Regions from separate parts of the Mesorhizobium sp. GW821-FHT04C10 genome, predicted to be linked through region 2. Evidence: riboswitches for the same ligand, from Rfam matches in the RefSeq annotation. Region 2 holds a riboswitch; each other region holds the start of a gene.
The links. A riboswitch is a leader RNA that binds a small molecule or an ion and turns the genes downstream of it on or off. The one in region 2 is predicted to bind cobalamin.

Region 1 (3,197 bases), 5.2 Mb from region 2:
CCTCTCAGGCGACGCTGCGCAACGCCGGCCGGCCGCCTTCGGCGAGGCGCGGACCGATGAAGCGGGCGTACCAGTCGACGAACTGGATCACGCCGCCCTCGTGAAGCTCCGAATAGGGGCCGGGCTCATAGGCCGGCGACAGGATGCCGAGGGCATTTTCCTCGACGATGCGGCGGTCCTGATCGTTGGTCTCGGTCCACACATGGGTGAGCTCGGCAAGATCGTAATCGACGCCCTCGACCGCATCCTTATGCACCAGCCATTTGGTCGTCACGGCGGTTTCGGTGGCGCTGATCGGTAGCACGCGGAAGGTGACGGCATGGTCGATGAGGATATGATTCCAGGTCGTCGGGTAGTGATAGTGCATCAATGTGCCGATACGGTCGGCCGAGACGCTGTCGGAAAGGTTCTTCTTCACCGCCCGCTTGCCGTTCATCGTGTAGCTGACCGCATCGCGCAGCAGCGGCGCCCGGGTGGCGCGGTATTGCCCCGCCGGGTCGATGCGGAACTTGCTCGGCAGGCCGGCCGCTTCGCATTTGGCCCAGTGCGCCAGCATCTCCGGATCGCTGTCGGCGCCTTGCACGCCGGTCACGGTCGGTGCTTCCGGGAAGGTTTTGCACAGCTCCGGGTGATTGCCCGCGCAGTGATAGCACTCGCGGTTGTTTTCCCAGACGAGCTTCCAATTGCCCTTTTCGACGATGGTGCTCTCGAAGGCGATCTTTGCCTCGCTGAGTCGGTGCGGCTTGAGATAGGGTTCGATCATCGCCCGCATCGGGGCGAAGTCGGCTGGATCCTTCGCCAGGCAGATGAAGATGTAGCCGGCGACGCTCTCGCAGGCGACCGGCTTCAGCCCGAACTGGCTCTTGTCGAAGCCGTCGGCCATCTGGCGGGCAAACAGGAGGCGACCGTCGAGCTCATAGGTCCACTGGTGATAGGGACAGACCAGTTTGGCGGCCGTGCCCTTGTCCGTGTTGCAGACCCTGCTGCCGCGATGGCGGCAGGAATTGTGGAAGGCGTTGATCTTGCCCTGCTGATCGCGCACCAGCACGACCGGGTAGTCGCCGATCTGTACGGTGATGAAGCTGCCGGGCTTGGGCAATTCGCAATCATGGCCGATGAAAAGCCAGTCGCGGTACCAGATCAGCTCCATGTCGAGCTTGAAATAGTCCGGGTCGGTGTAGAAAGGCTGCTCGAGCGAGAAACCCTCTCTGCGGCTGCTCAAGAGCCTCAGCATATCGTTGCGCACATCCATGTCCTGTCCTCGTGTTTAAGGACTGACTATGGTGGTGATGGAGGAAGGATCGGATGCAGTCCCCGGCGAAGCGCCTGTCATGCACTATCCACCTCTTGACCGCCCACCGCGATCAGTCGAGTTCAAAAATCTCGGGCTGGTTTCCGGGCTCTGGAGTGTCCTTTCGGACGGTCGCGACACCTTCCCAGGCTTTCGCCCAGTGGTCTCCCGTTGCGACTTGAACTCCACCACCGTTGCGGGGGCAGCGCCGGACTTTGACCGGCTTCCCAATTCTCCGCCCCGTCGTCACGAAGCGGCACCTGAGATGGCCATGATCTAATCACGACAGCGCATGCGACATCGGCATGAAAGCGACATCGCATCCATGTGGCGCGACACGCTTCAGCAACGATCGAGTCAGGAAGAACGGCCACGAAACGCGTCTCGGTGACGACGATGCCGGCTATCGAAATCGCCCCGGAACCGAAGCAAAAAGGGTTAACGGTTTCGAAAAGTGACTATTAGCAGATTCTAAAATCGAACCGAACGGTTCGTTTCTGTTGACGGTGCGTACAGCACGCTGTGAACGCTGAGCCGTCGATACACCAGGTGATCGTATTGCTGGTTTTATCTAATCGATTGATATCAAAAAGAAAAATGTTTGCAGTGGAATGCCTTGGTACAATTTCAAGTGGTGGATTCTTGGTCCACACGGAACAACTTCGTGATTGGAAACGGCCACATGGCTTTCCCACATCGGGGCTGTCCGAACGACGCGATTTTAATCCCAAGACACGCCGCTAGACGGACGGGAAAATACTGGAGTACCAAAAATGAAAAAGATTGTTCTCACTGCCGCCGCCCTTCTGGCCATTTCCGGCAGCGCCTTCGCTGGTAGCGATCACTATGGTTCGAATGCCGCTGCAGCCACTGCTGCCGTCGACAATTCGTACACCGCTTCGACCAAGAAGTCGGAACCGGCTGCTCAGGCGCCTGTCACGGGTGCCGATCGCAACCTCTTCGGCAACAACTAACAGTCGATTTCCAGCAGGCGGTGGCCCTGGCTCGCCGCCTTGGCGGAACTCGAAGAATTCAGGAGACTTGAAATGAAGAAGATCATCCTTGCTGCCGCCGCCGTTCTGGCTATCTCCGGCAGCGCCTTCGCCGGCAGCGACAACTACGGCTCCAATGGCGCCAACCAGCCCGCTGTCACTTCGACCGACAGCTCGTACACCGCTTCGATCAAGAAGTCGGAACCGGCTGCCCAGACACCTGTCCAGGGTGCCGACCGCAACCTCTTCGGCCACTAACGGCCGATTCTCCGGGGTGGCGGGCATGCCTGCCGTCCCGTTGAAACTTGAAATTCAGGAGACTTGAAATGAACAAGATCATCATCGCCGCCGCCGCCGTTCTGGCTCTCTCGGGCAGCGCTTTCGCCGGAAGTGACAACTTCAACTCCAATGGCGCCAACCAGCCTGCCGCGACTTCTGTCGACAACTCGCGCACGGCTTCGATCCGCAACGGCGATTCGCCCGTCTACAAGCTGCTCAATTCGTCGGGCGATGTGCAGAAGTCCGCGCCCCAGGGCGCCGACCGGAACCTCTTCGGCCACTAACAGCCAAAGTCGATCGTAAAAGAGAGCGGCGGGCCTTGCCCGCCGCTATTTTTGTTTCTGCCGTCGAGACGGGCTTCTTAAGCGGCCTTTGCTTCCGCTTCATGCAGCGCGAAGGACCGCCCGTCCGTGTCGAAGATATGCAAGTCCTCGGCATTGGCGGTCAGCCGCAGCGTCGAGCCGCGCTTGACCTCGACATTGCCCGGCAGCTTGGTCACCAGTGGCAGGTCGGCGCGGCCGATGTCGACATAGACCAGTTGAACCTCGCCGAGCTGCTCGACGTAATCGACCGTTCCCTCGAACAGATAGTCCGCGCCGGTGGCGATGATCAGGTCCTCCGGCCGCACGCCGAAG
Region 2 (3,197 bases):
GCCCGCAGTTTGGCGGCCACTTCTTCGCGGTTGCGCGGATGCTGGTGGGTTTCGAGCGAATCGAGAAGTTCGCGCGCCGATGCCGCGATGGCCTCCACGGCGTGGTCGAACGCATGCTGGTTCTGTCTCGATGGCCGCGTCGTTCCGCTCAGCTTGCGGACAAATTGAAGGGCTGCGTCGCGCACTTCGTCATTAGTTGCCGGCGGATCAAAATTGAACAGGGTCTTGATGTTTCTGCACATCGCTTCCGTATCTCCTCTTGTCCTGGAGCTGTTTCAATCGGGACGAGTTTTATCCTCACTCATGATCGTGTCCAAAAACCGGTGAGGCAAGACCATGGTTGGCGGCCATGCCTCAGTCCGCGTCGAGCGGCTCTGTTCCAACCGGCTTGCCGTCGCGCGACAATCTGATCTTCTCGACCTTGTCCTCGGCCGCCTTCAGCAGCCGGTCGCAATGCGCCTTCAGGGCCTCACCACGCTCATAGATGCGGATCGACTGGTCGAGCGGCACATCGCCACGCTCCAGATCATCGACGATCTTCTCCAGCGCGTCGAGTGCCTGTTCGAAGCTCATCGCCTTGACGTCTTCGTTGGTCTCAGCAGCCATCATTCATCCTTTCATCAGTCGCCCGACATGGGCGGCGACCGAAAATGCCAGTCCCTGCAGATCGTAGCCGCCCTCAAGCAGGCTGACGAGCCGGTTGCCGCTGTGGCGGGCGGCGCGCTGCATCAGCTGGCCGGTCGCCCAGTCGAAATCGTCCTCGGTCAGGTTGATCTCGGCCAACGGATCACGGTGATGCGCGTCGAAACCGGCCGAAATGATAATCAGGTCGGGTGCGAAATTGTCGAGCGCCGGCAGGACGCGCGACAGGAAGGCATCGCGAAACACCTCGCTGCCTGTCTGCGGCGCCAGTGGTGCGTTGACGATGTTACCGGCGCCGGTCTCGCTCTTTGCGCCAGTGCCGGGATAAAGCGGCATCTGGTGCGTCGAGCAATAGAGCACCGAGGGATCGTCCCAGAAAATATCCTGCGTGCCATTGCCGTGGTGCACATCCCAGTCGACGACAGCGACACGCTCGACGCCGTGCTTCTTCTGCGCATAGCGGGCCGCGATCGCCGCCGTGTTGAAGAAGCAAAAGCCCATTGCGGTGGTCTTTTCGGCATGGTGGCCGGGTGGCCGGGCGGCGACGAAGACATTGTCGGCGCGGCCCGCGAAGACGTCGTCGACGGCCGCGTTGGCAGCGCCGATCGCGGTTATCACCGCCTGCCAGCTCTTCGGGCTGGCGGTGGTGTCGGCATCGATGCGGGCAATGCCCTCGTCAGGGATGGCGGCGCGCACGCGCGCGACGAAATCGGCCGGATGCGCGTAAAGGATGGTGGCCTCGTCGCCTTCAGGCGCCTTGACGCGGTCAAGCTCGGCAAAGGCTTCGTCGTCAAGCACGCGCTCGATGGCGCGCAAGCGGTCCGGCCGCTCGGGGTGACCGGGGGGCGTGATGTGCTCAAGGAAGATCGGATGCGTGTAGAGACGAGTGGCCATCGTCCCTATCTAGTGCCCCAACGCCGCGATGGCCATGCGTCGCGGCCCGATGGCTGGGGAAAATCGCTTCTGCGTCCATTGGCGTCGCTGTGGGGATTGGCGCCGCGAACACTTCGGCATAAGGTCGCCGTCACTGCCTGGTGCCCGCCAGTTTGTTTGTCTAGCCGCATTCTGCGGCGCCAAGTGATTCCACTTGGCTGCAAATGCTCTGGCGGGAGAATCGGGAACACGGTTGAATTCCGTGGCGTGCCCAACGCTGTGAGGGGGACCGCGCCGGTAAATGCCACTGTCGATGACGGGAAGGCACCGGACGCGGGTTGATCCCGAGCCAGAAGACCGGCCTGGCAGGCACCGTCATCCGCATGGTCAGGCGGAGGACATGGTTTGCAATCGCAAGGGGACAAGCGATGCCGGATGCTATGACCGCTCCTGTCAGCGACGGATTTGACCAGATGGCGCGCGACGCGGTCTACCGCGCCATGTTCACGCGGCGCGATGTGCGCAGTCATTTCCTGCCTGCTCCTCTCGACGATGAGGTGCTGGCGCGGCTGCTGCTTGCCGCCCATCACGCGCCGTCGGTCGGGTTCATGCAGCCGTGGAATTTCATCGTCATCCGCGATGCCGCGCGACGGGAGAAAGTGCGCGATCTGTTCCTCGCCGCGCGAGAACAGGAACTGCCCGAAATCGAGGAAGAACGGCAGGCGCTTTACCGCAAGCTGAAGCTGGAAGGCATCTGCGAAAGCGCGCTCAACATCTGCATCACCTGCGACCGCCAGCGCTCGAAGGGCTCGCCACTGGGACGTTGGCACAATCCGGAGATGGACCTCTACAGCACGGTCTGCGCGGTGCAGAATTTCTGGCTGGCGGCACGCGCCGAAGGCGTCGGCGTCGGCTGGGTCAGCATCATCGAGGCGCAGGCACTGAAAAGCCTGCTGTCCATTCCCGACCATGTAACGCCGATCGCTTATCTCTGCGTCGGCCGGGTTTCCGAATTCGCGCCCAAACCGGACCTTGAAACGCACGGCTGGGGCCGGCGCCTGCCCCTGCCCGAACTGATCATGAGCGAGACCTTTTGCGGGCAAGGCGAGGCACCGCTCAAGTCAGCGGTGGCGTGCCTGAACGCCGTCGATACCGCGCAGGCGACCGCCTGCCCGGCCGATCAGCGCGTCGCGCCGGCCGCGCCCCAGCGCGAGCCGCCGAAGGAGGAAAGCGCCTTGTCCTTGAGTTCCCGGAACTTCGACGACGCCTCGGCCAGCCTCGCATCCCAGGCGGGATCAGGCACCTGGCCGGCTATGGTCCTGAAATAGACCTGCATCAGGCAGGCGATGGCGAAAGGTTCGATGAACGCCGCCTTGAAGGCCCAGGCAAAGACGATGGCCAGCACGAAGGCCCAGCCGGCGAGTTGTCCGGGCATCAGGAAGAGAATGGCGCCGGCCGGCGCCAGCATCAGCAGGAAGATCACGAACGACACGCCCCACATGATGACCGCCAGCCAGACGGCGTTCTTGACCATGGTCTTGCCGTTCTGGGCGTAGAGAACGACGCCCTGCCGCGCGGCTTCGAAGGGTGAGGACGAGTTGATGCGGATGTTGTAGCCGAGGATGATCTCGTCGACATAGGTCAACGACAGGCGGATCACCGTGTTGATGAAGGACACCAGG
Region 3 (3,197 bases), 1.7 Mb from region 2:
TTGCCATAGCCGAGCATGCGGAGCGCCAAACCGAACGCTGCTGTCGTCTTGCCCTTGCCCGGGCCGGTGTTGACGATCAGCAGACCCTTCTCGATCGTCTTGGCGGCCACCTCGGCGTCCTGCACCGCCTTGCGCTTGGCCATCTTGGCGCGGTGGCGCTCTTCGTCCCTGTCTTCGGTGGTCTTGCCGTCGATATCGGTCATCTCATTTCACCTTGAGCGGCAGCCCCGCCACCATCAGCAGCACCGTATCGGCGATCGCCGCGACCTGCTGGTTGAGCCGACCGGCCTCATCACGAAACCGGCGCGCCAGCGCATTATCCGGCACGATGCCTTGCCCGACTTCGTTGGAGACCACGAACCACGGCCCGCGCGACCGCGACAACACATCGGCCAGCCGCCGGCATTCAAACCCAAGGTCATGGTTTGCCAGCATGTGATTGGTCAGCCACAGCGTCAGGCAGTCGACCAGCACCGGCCGGCCATCGGGCAAAGCCTCGAGCGCGCCGGCGAGGTCGAGCGGCGCATCGATGGTCGTCCAGCCCGCGCCGCGCCGCGCCCGATGCAGCGCGATGCGCTCGCGCATCTCGTCGTCATAGGCTTGCGCGGTGGCGATGTAGGTCCATGGCGAGGGCAACGCCGTCACCAGGGTTTCGGCATGCGCGCTCTTTCCCGAGCGCGCACCACCGATGATGAAGGTCAGCCTGCCGCGATCAGGCAAAGCTGTCGCGCAGGCTGGTAGCGGTGCCGGTGAAGCGTCCGCGCACCACGCCGACGACGGCGCCAAGCACCAGCCAGAACACCAGACTGGTCAGCGTCACCGCCACCACGAACTGGTGGTGCAGGCCTTCCGGGATCGGTGTCTCGAAGCTGTCGGGCTGCGGCGCGCCGACAATGTGCGGCGCCACGATCAGCAGCACGGCAAGGATGGCGAGCGGCAGCGACTTGCGGAACGCGATCAGGCCAAGCCCGATGGCGGTCGCGACCACCGTTGCCACCCACCAGATCTGCCGCTGCGTGAGGTCGGCCGCCGGCATGGCGGGCAGTTCCGGCGGCAGGCCGAGGCCGGGCGCCAGCGTGAACACGGCAAAGCCGGCCAGGCCCCAGAACACGCCCTGGCGCCAGTTGCCGATGCCGCCGGCGAATTCCGAAACAGCGACCAGGATCAGCGCGAAACCGATGCCGGTGACGACGTTGGAAACCACGTTGAAGGCAAAACGCTCGAAGCCGTCGGCCGGCGCCCAGCCCTCGTCTTCGGCCGGAGCAGCCGCGGCGGCCGGAGCCGGGGTGGCAGCGCTCATGGCATTCGATGCCGCCGGCGCGGCGGAACTCATTGCGTTGCCGCTGGCGGCATCAGCCGGCGCCGCGGGTGCGGCGGCATGGTCATGGCCGCCTTCGGCCTGTTCGTAGACTTCCGCCTTGAGGATCAGCGGCACGGTGGCATAGGCCTGCATGCAGGCGAGGACGACGCCGGCCACGAGCCCTGCGATCGCCGCGATGAACACGACGTTGCGAAACAGATTCATGATGTCAGATCCTCGTCAGTGGCAGGGAAACGCCATCGAATGCCGGTTGTCATGACCGGCATTGTGGACCGCATCGATGTGCGAGAAGCCGACGAAGCCGATGATGAAGGTGCCGAGCAGCGCGGCGAGCGCCAGCTGCATGAAGCGCGACTGCGAGGAGACGGAGGCGCCGAGGGAGACGGAAGCGGTAGTCATGTCTTGTCCTTTCACCCTCCACCCGAGGGCATCGAAGTCAGTTTCCTGTCGCCGGCAGGTCTCCTGGCTCACGGATCAGCGCCCTTCCCCACCTTCCCGAAGACAAATCCTCAGTGGCATATGGAGAGGACTACCGCACACAGTTGCGGGGGCAGCAACGGCATTGGGCAACAAGTCAGCCCGCACCGCATTCCCTCTTGGCTCCAAAATGGAACCGACGACATCAGCGACTATAGGCAGAATCATCGCCTCCGGCAAACCAAATTCCGCCGGTAACCAGCGCGATTACGCCATGCCGGCCACATCAGCCATCAATCGGCGCCACAATTGACAATTGTGCCGGCCGGGTGTCGGCTGGCCACTTCACAGGAAGCCAGCCATGCAGCCCATTGCCAGCGAGCGCGATCCCTATAACGGCCTGACCCAGGCCGAACCCACCCTGCCCTCATCGGCCTATTGGGATGAAGCGGCCTATCAACTGGACCTCGATGCCATCTGGTACAAGAACTGGCTGCTGGTCTGCCGCGAGGCCGATCTTGCCCAGCCGCTGGCCTTCCGCCGATTCCGCATCGGCACGCAGGACATCATCGTGCTGCGCGACGACACCGGCGCGCTACGTGCCTTCCACAACACGTGCCGGCATCGCGGCTCGCAGCTTTGCCAGGAGAGCGAGGGCCGGCTGAAGGCGCGGCTGATCACCTGCCCCTATCATGCCTGGTCCTATTCGCTTCGCGGCGACCTCGTGCGCGTGCCGTCGAAATCATTGCCGGACGGCTTCGACAAGGCCGACCATCCGCTCTATCGCGTCGCACTCTCGGTATGGCGCGGCTTCGTGTTCATCAATTTGCAGGAGGATGCGGCCGGCTCGGCGCAGGCATCCTTCGACCCTGCCTCCGGCAATCTCGGCAACTGGCCTCTGGAAACGCTGGTGGCGGGCCATGTGCTGCGCAAGGTGATGCACTGCAACTGGAAGATCTTTTGGGAGAACTTCAACGAGTGCCTGCATTGTCCGGGCGTCCACAAGGACCTGTCGCGGCTGGTGCCGATCTATGGCCGCGGCCTGATGAGCCGGCATGACGACCCCGAATGGACCCGGCACGCCGACAATGACGCGCCGGAGTTTTCCGGTGGTCTGCGGGCGGGCGCCGAAACCTGGTCGAGCGACGGCAAGACCCATGGGCCGGTCTTCCCGGGATTGACACCGGCCGAACGCGCCGCCGGCCAGACCTACGCCACCAGCCTGCCCTCGATGTTCATCGTCGGCCATGTCGACTATGTCAGGACCGTTCGGCTGGTACCGCTCGGGCCGGAACAGACGGAACTTGTCGCCGAATGGCTGTTCGCGCCCGAGGCGCTGGCCGCGACCGACATCGACAACATCATCGCCTTCGGCACACAGGTGCTGGAGGAGGATGCGGCGATCTGCGAGGTCAACCAGAAAGGCCTGCGCTCGATGCGCCATGCCGCCGGCGTGCTG
Region 4 (3,197 bases), 1.1 Mb from region 2:
CGACGAATCCATCCATCTGAATTTCGGCATCGACGTCATCAACCAGATCAAGATCGAGAATCCGCATCTGTGGACGAAGGCGTTCCAGGAGGAGGTGCGCGGCATGATCCGCACGGCGGCCGAACTCGAGGCCGCCTACGGACGGGACACGATGCCGCGCGGTTTCCTTGGCCTCAATGCGGCCCTCTGCGAAACCTACATGCACTTTATCGCCAACCGCCGCTGCGCCCAGCTTGGCCTGCAACTGGTCTTCGCCGAGGTCGAGAATCCGTTCCCGTGGATGTCCGAGGCCATGGACTTGAAGAAGGAAAAGAACTTCTTCGAGACCCGCGTCATCGAATACCAGAATGGCGGTGCGCTGGCCTGGGACTAACAGCACGCAGCTATTCGCGAACGATAGAACGGCGGCCATGAAGGGCGCCGCACTATACAGCCTCCTCAACCTTCGGAACGTATTTAACGCAAGGCAGGACGAGAGGACGCCGAACGCGAGCCCTGATCGGCGAAGCTGCGCTCGGCGATGGCGCCGAAGACAAGACCGATGGTGGTCCACAGCACCACATGGATGCCAAGCGAGGCAACACGGAAGCGCCACAAGAGATCGGCCGAGAATTTCTCCGGCACTTCGTTGATGGTTGGCAGCACGTACATGGCGACCGTTATGACCGCGATGAATGCCGCGCCCGCAATGATCGTCGCGTTCCAAGGGCCATACTGTGCCCAAAGCCTTCGTGACAGCCCGACCGCCGCCGTCAATGCGGCAATGGAGATCACCAGCATGATGAAGAACAGCACTGTCCGCGACCCTATCGTGTCGGGATTGCCGACCGAAGGTGGATTGGCGGGATATTTCAGGTCCGGAACCAGAACGATTGAAACGAAGGCTGCCAGGGCCAGTACTGCGGAGGTGGCGCGCGGTCCCAGGCTGCTGATGCGGCCATAGGTGTAGGCGAAGACCAGCGAAAACAGCCCGCCGATCGACGCGGCATAGACCAGCACGCCGGTCAGGAGGCCGAACCCGGCCTGTGTAGGACGGCTGACGAGTTCAGGCTCGGGCGCTTCGCCAGCGGCCTGGGCGGTTTGTTCCTCGAAGGCAATGGCCCGGTCGACCTGCGGCTCGCCGTAGATCTTGGCAAAACCAAATGCGAGAAGCCCTGCGACGATGCCGACCAGCATGCCGCGCAGCAGAAGACTACCAACCATGTTCATGATCCCCGAAGCATGACCTCGAAAAGCCCCCGGCCTTTCGGTTGCTGTCACGCGCTAAAACAAATGATCAGGACGGCATCCCTTCGGGATGGCCAACTCTTAGTGGCAAGGGAAGCCGAGCAGGTGGCGACCGTCATGTACCCATTCATGGACATACATGCCCGAAATCATCGAGGTGGCACCTTCTTCCGCGCCGACGAAATAGATCGCAAGCAGGCACAAGAGACCGCCGAAGATCGCCCACGGAAGAAGCTCTTTCGCCGGGATCGGAACCGGACCGTAGGTTGGTGCAAAGGTGGTATTGGACATTAAGGCTCTCCTGGGATTCAGCGTCCCGTTGATCGAAACCATTTTTACGGGAGAAGGCCTGACTTTCAGCAAGAACAATTGCTGATCACAGTGGCGCGACCGTGCCGGAATTTCACCGGCTTCCAAACCCGTAACTTTAACGCCAGCCTATTCAGCCGGCGCTGTTACTGTCAACGAGATGTGATCGATCACACGGGAATGTGTTCGACCTGCCGGAACGAGGCCCTCGTGTCGGTGCTCTATCGGCTTTCCGCCCCGACCGTGTCGTTTCCGTGTGGACGGCCTTGGCGAGCAGGTGCTTATATCGTGGGGTTCAAGGTGCCCTTCAGTCGATTCGGCCGGAGGGATAATTGGGAAGCCGGTGAGATTCCGGCGCTGCCCCCGCAACGGTAGCGAAGCGTGCGTTCCGACAACAGACCACTGGGCAAATGCCTGGGAAGGTGTCGGAACCGGTCCAAAAAGACCCCTTCGGAGCCCGGAAACCAGCCTCGAACAGATTTGAACTCGACTGATCGCGGTGGGCGGTCAAGAGGTAGATGCGGACCGGCCTTAGCGCCGACCGTGGCTTTCCTCCATCACCACCAGGTTCAGTCCTTGCAAAGAAGGACGAACATGGATTCGCACAATGAAATACCCGGGCTCGCGCCCGGCAGACCGCAACGCCCTCGCACGGTGCGTCGCGTCAATGCGACGACGATGCGCGCCGTCTCGCCGCTGCCGCCACCGGAAGAAGTGTTCTCCGACTGGCTGCTGTAGGTGCCGCATGACGCCGATCTGGAGGCCGCGGCCTTGAAAAAGATTGCGCTGATCGACCGCTGCGGCCATCTGCATCCGGACGTCTTGCGGCTGCGCACCTTGCTTGCCGTCGTCGCCGGAACCAGCGCCTGGCCGTCGCGCGTCCGCAATCTCTAAGTGCCGAGGAAAGAAATCATGTCTGCAAAATCTACTCTCACGGCCAAGCGCGGCCTGCTCGAACGTCTCGACGCCGGCGCCGTCATCTGTGCCGAAGGCTATCTGTTCGAACTCGAACGTCGCGGCTATCTGCAGGCCGGCCCGTTCGTACCGGAAGTGGTTCTCGAACATCCGGACGCGGTGACACGTCTGCATGAGGATTTCGTCCATGCCGGCTCGGAGGTTGTCGAAGCCTTCACCTATTACGCTCACCGCCAGAAGCTGAGGGTGATCGGCCGTGAGGATATTCTGGAAAAGATCAACCGTCAGGCGTTGCGCATAGCCAAGGATGTCGCCGACCGCAATGATTGCCTTATGGCTGGCAACATCTGCAACACCAATGCCTATGAAGCCGACGACAGGAAGACCCACGATGCCGTGCGCGCCATGTTCGAGGAGCAGATCGGCTGGGCGGTGGAGGAGGGGGCCGACTTCCTCATCGCCGAGACCATCGACTGGTGCGGCGAGGCCGAGATCGCGCTCGACGTGATGAAGAAAACCGGCCTGCCGACCGTGGTCACGCTCTCCGTCCACCGTGAGGAAAAGATGTTCGACGGCGTCTCGGTCGTCGATGCCTGCAAGCGGCTGGAGGCGGCGGGCGCCGACGTCGTTGGACTGAACTGCCAGCGCGGGCCGAAGACGCTGATGCCGGTGGTGCGCAAAGTGCGTGACGCCATCTCATGCCATGTCGCCGCATTGCCGGTGCCCTACCGCACGACTGACGCGGA

Region 1: it holds a riboswitch for cobalamin, as region 2 does, so the genes downstream of both, AC07UC_RS01985 (aromatic ring-hydroxylating oxygenase subunit alpha) here and bluB (5,6-dimethylbenzimidazole synthase) in region 2, are expected to answer to the same signal.
Region 3: it holds a riboswitch for cobalamin, as region 2 does, so the genes downstream of both, AC07UC_RS18710 (CbtB domain-containing protein) here and bluB (5,6-dimethylbenzimidazole synthase) in region 2, are expected to answer to the same signal.
Region 4: it holds a riboswitch for cobalamin, as region 2 does, so the genes downstream of both, AC07UC_RS32245 (CbtB domain-containing protein) here and bluB (5,6-dimethylbenzimidazole synthase) in region 2, are expected to answer to the same signal.

The regions. Positions count from the first base shown of each region.
Region 1 covers NZ_JBWKTL010000001.1:440,231-443,427, reverse strand. The annotation lists gene AC07UC_RS01985 (aromatic ring-hydroxylating oxygenase subunit alpha) at 5-1,252, opposite strand; cobalamin riboswitch at 1,370-1,570, opposite strand; gene AC07UC_RS01980 (DUF680 domain-containing protein) at 2,065-2,265, shown strand; gene AC07UC_RS01975 (DUF680 domain-containing protein) at 2,338-2,541, shown strand; gene AC07UC_RS01970 (DUF680 domain-containing protein) at 2,610-2,846, shown strand; gene AC07UC_RS01965 (ABC transporter ATP-binding protein) at 2,924-3,197, opposite strand, start outside.
Region 2 covers NZ_JBWKTL010000001.1:5,606,430-5,609,626, forward strand. The annotation lists gene AC07UC_RS27315 (DUF2277 domain-containing protein) at 1-242, opposite strand, end outside; gene AC07UC_RS27320 (exodeoxyribonuclease VII small subunit) at 355-606, opposite strand; gene AC07UC_RS27325 (histone deacetylase family protein) at 610-1,536, opposite strand; cobalamin riboswitch at 1,701-1,896, shown strand; partial or broken gene bluB (5,6-dimethylbenzimidazole synthase) at 1,989-2,573, shown strand; gene AC07UC_RS27335 (hypothetical protein) at 2,696-3,197, opposite strand, start outside.
Region 3 covers NZ_JBWKTL010000001.1:3,870,890-3,874,086, reverse strand. The annotation lists gene cobO (cob(I)yrinic acid a,c-diamide adenosyltransferase) at 1-203, opposite strand, end outside; gene cobU (bifunctional adenosylcobinamide kinase/adenosylcobinamide-phosphate guanylyltransferase) at 205-720, opposite strand; gene AC07UC_RS18715 (CbtA family protein) at 713-1,525, opposite strand; gene AC07UC_RS18710 (CbtB domain-containing protein) at 1,541-1,720, opposite strand; cobalamin riboswitch at 1,757-1,954, opposite strand; gene AC07UC_RS18705 (aromatic ring-hydroxylating oxygenase subunit alpha) at 2,100-3,197, shown strand, end outside.
Region 4 covers NZ_JBWKTL010000001.1:6,744,223-6,747,419, reverse strand. The annotation lists gene AC07UC_RS32255 (ribonucleotide-diphosphate reductase subunit beta) at 1-373, shown strand, start outside; gene AC07UC_RS32250 (CbtA family protein) at 457-1,203, opposite strand; gene AC07UC_RS32245 (CbtB domain-containing protein) at 1,309-1,518, opposite strand; adenosylcobalamin (AdoCbl) riboswitch at 1,563-1,652, opposite strand; cobalamin riboswitch at 1,818-2,023, shown strand; gene AC07UC_RS32240 (hypothetical protein) at 2,131-2,274, shown strand; gene AC07UC_RS32235 (hypothetical protein) at 2,308-2,430, shown strand; gene AC07UC_RS32230 (homocysteine S-methyltransferase family protein) at 2,449-3,197, shown strand, end outside.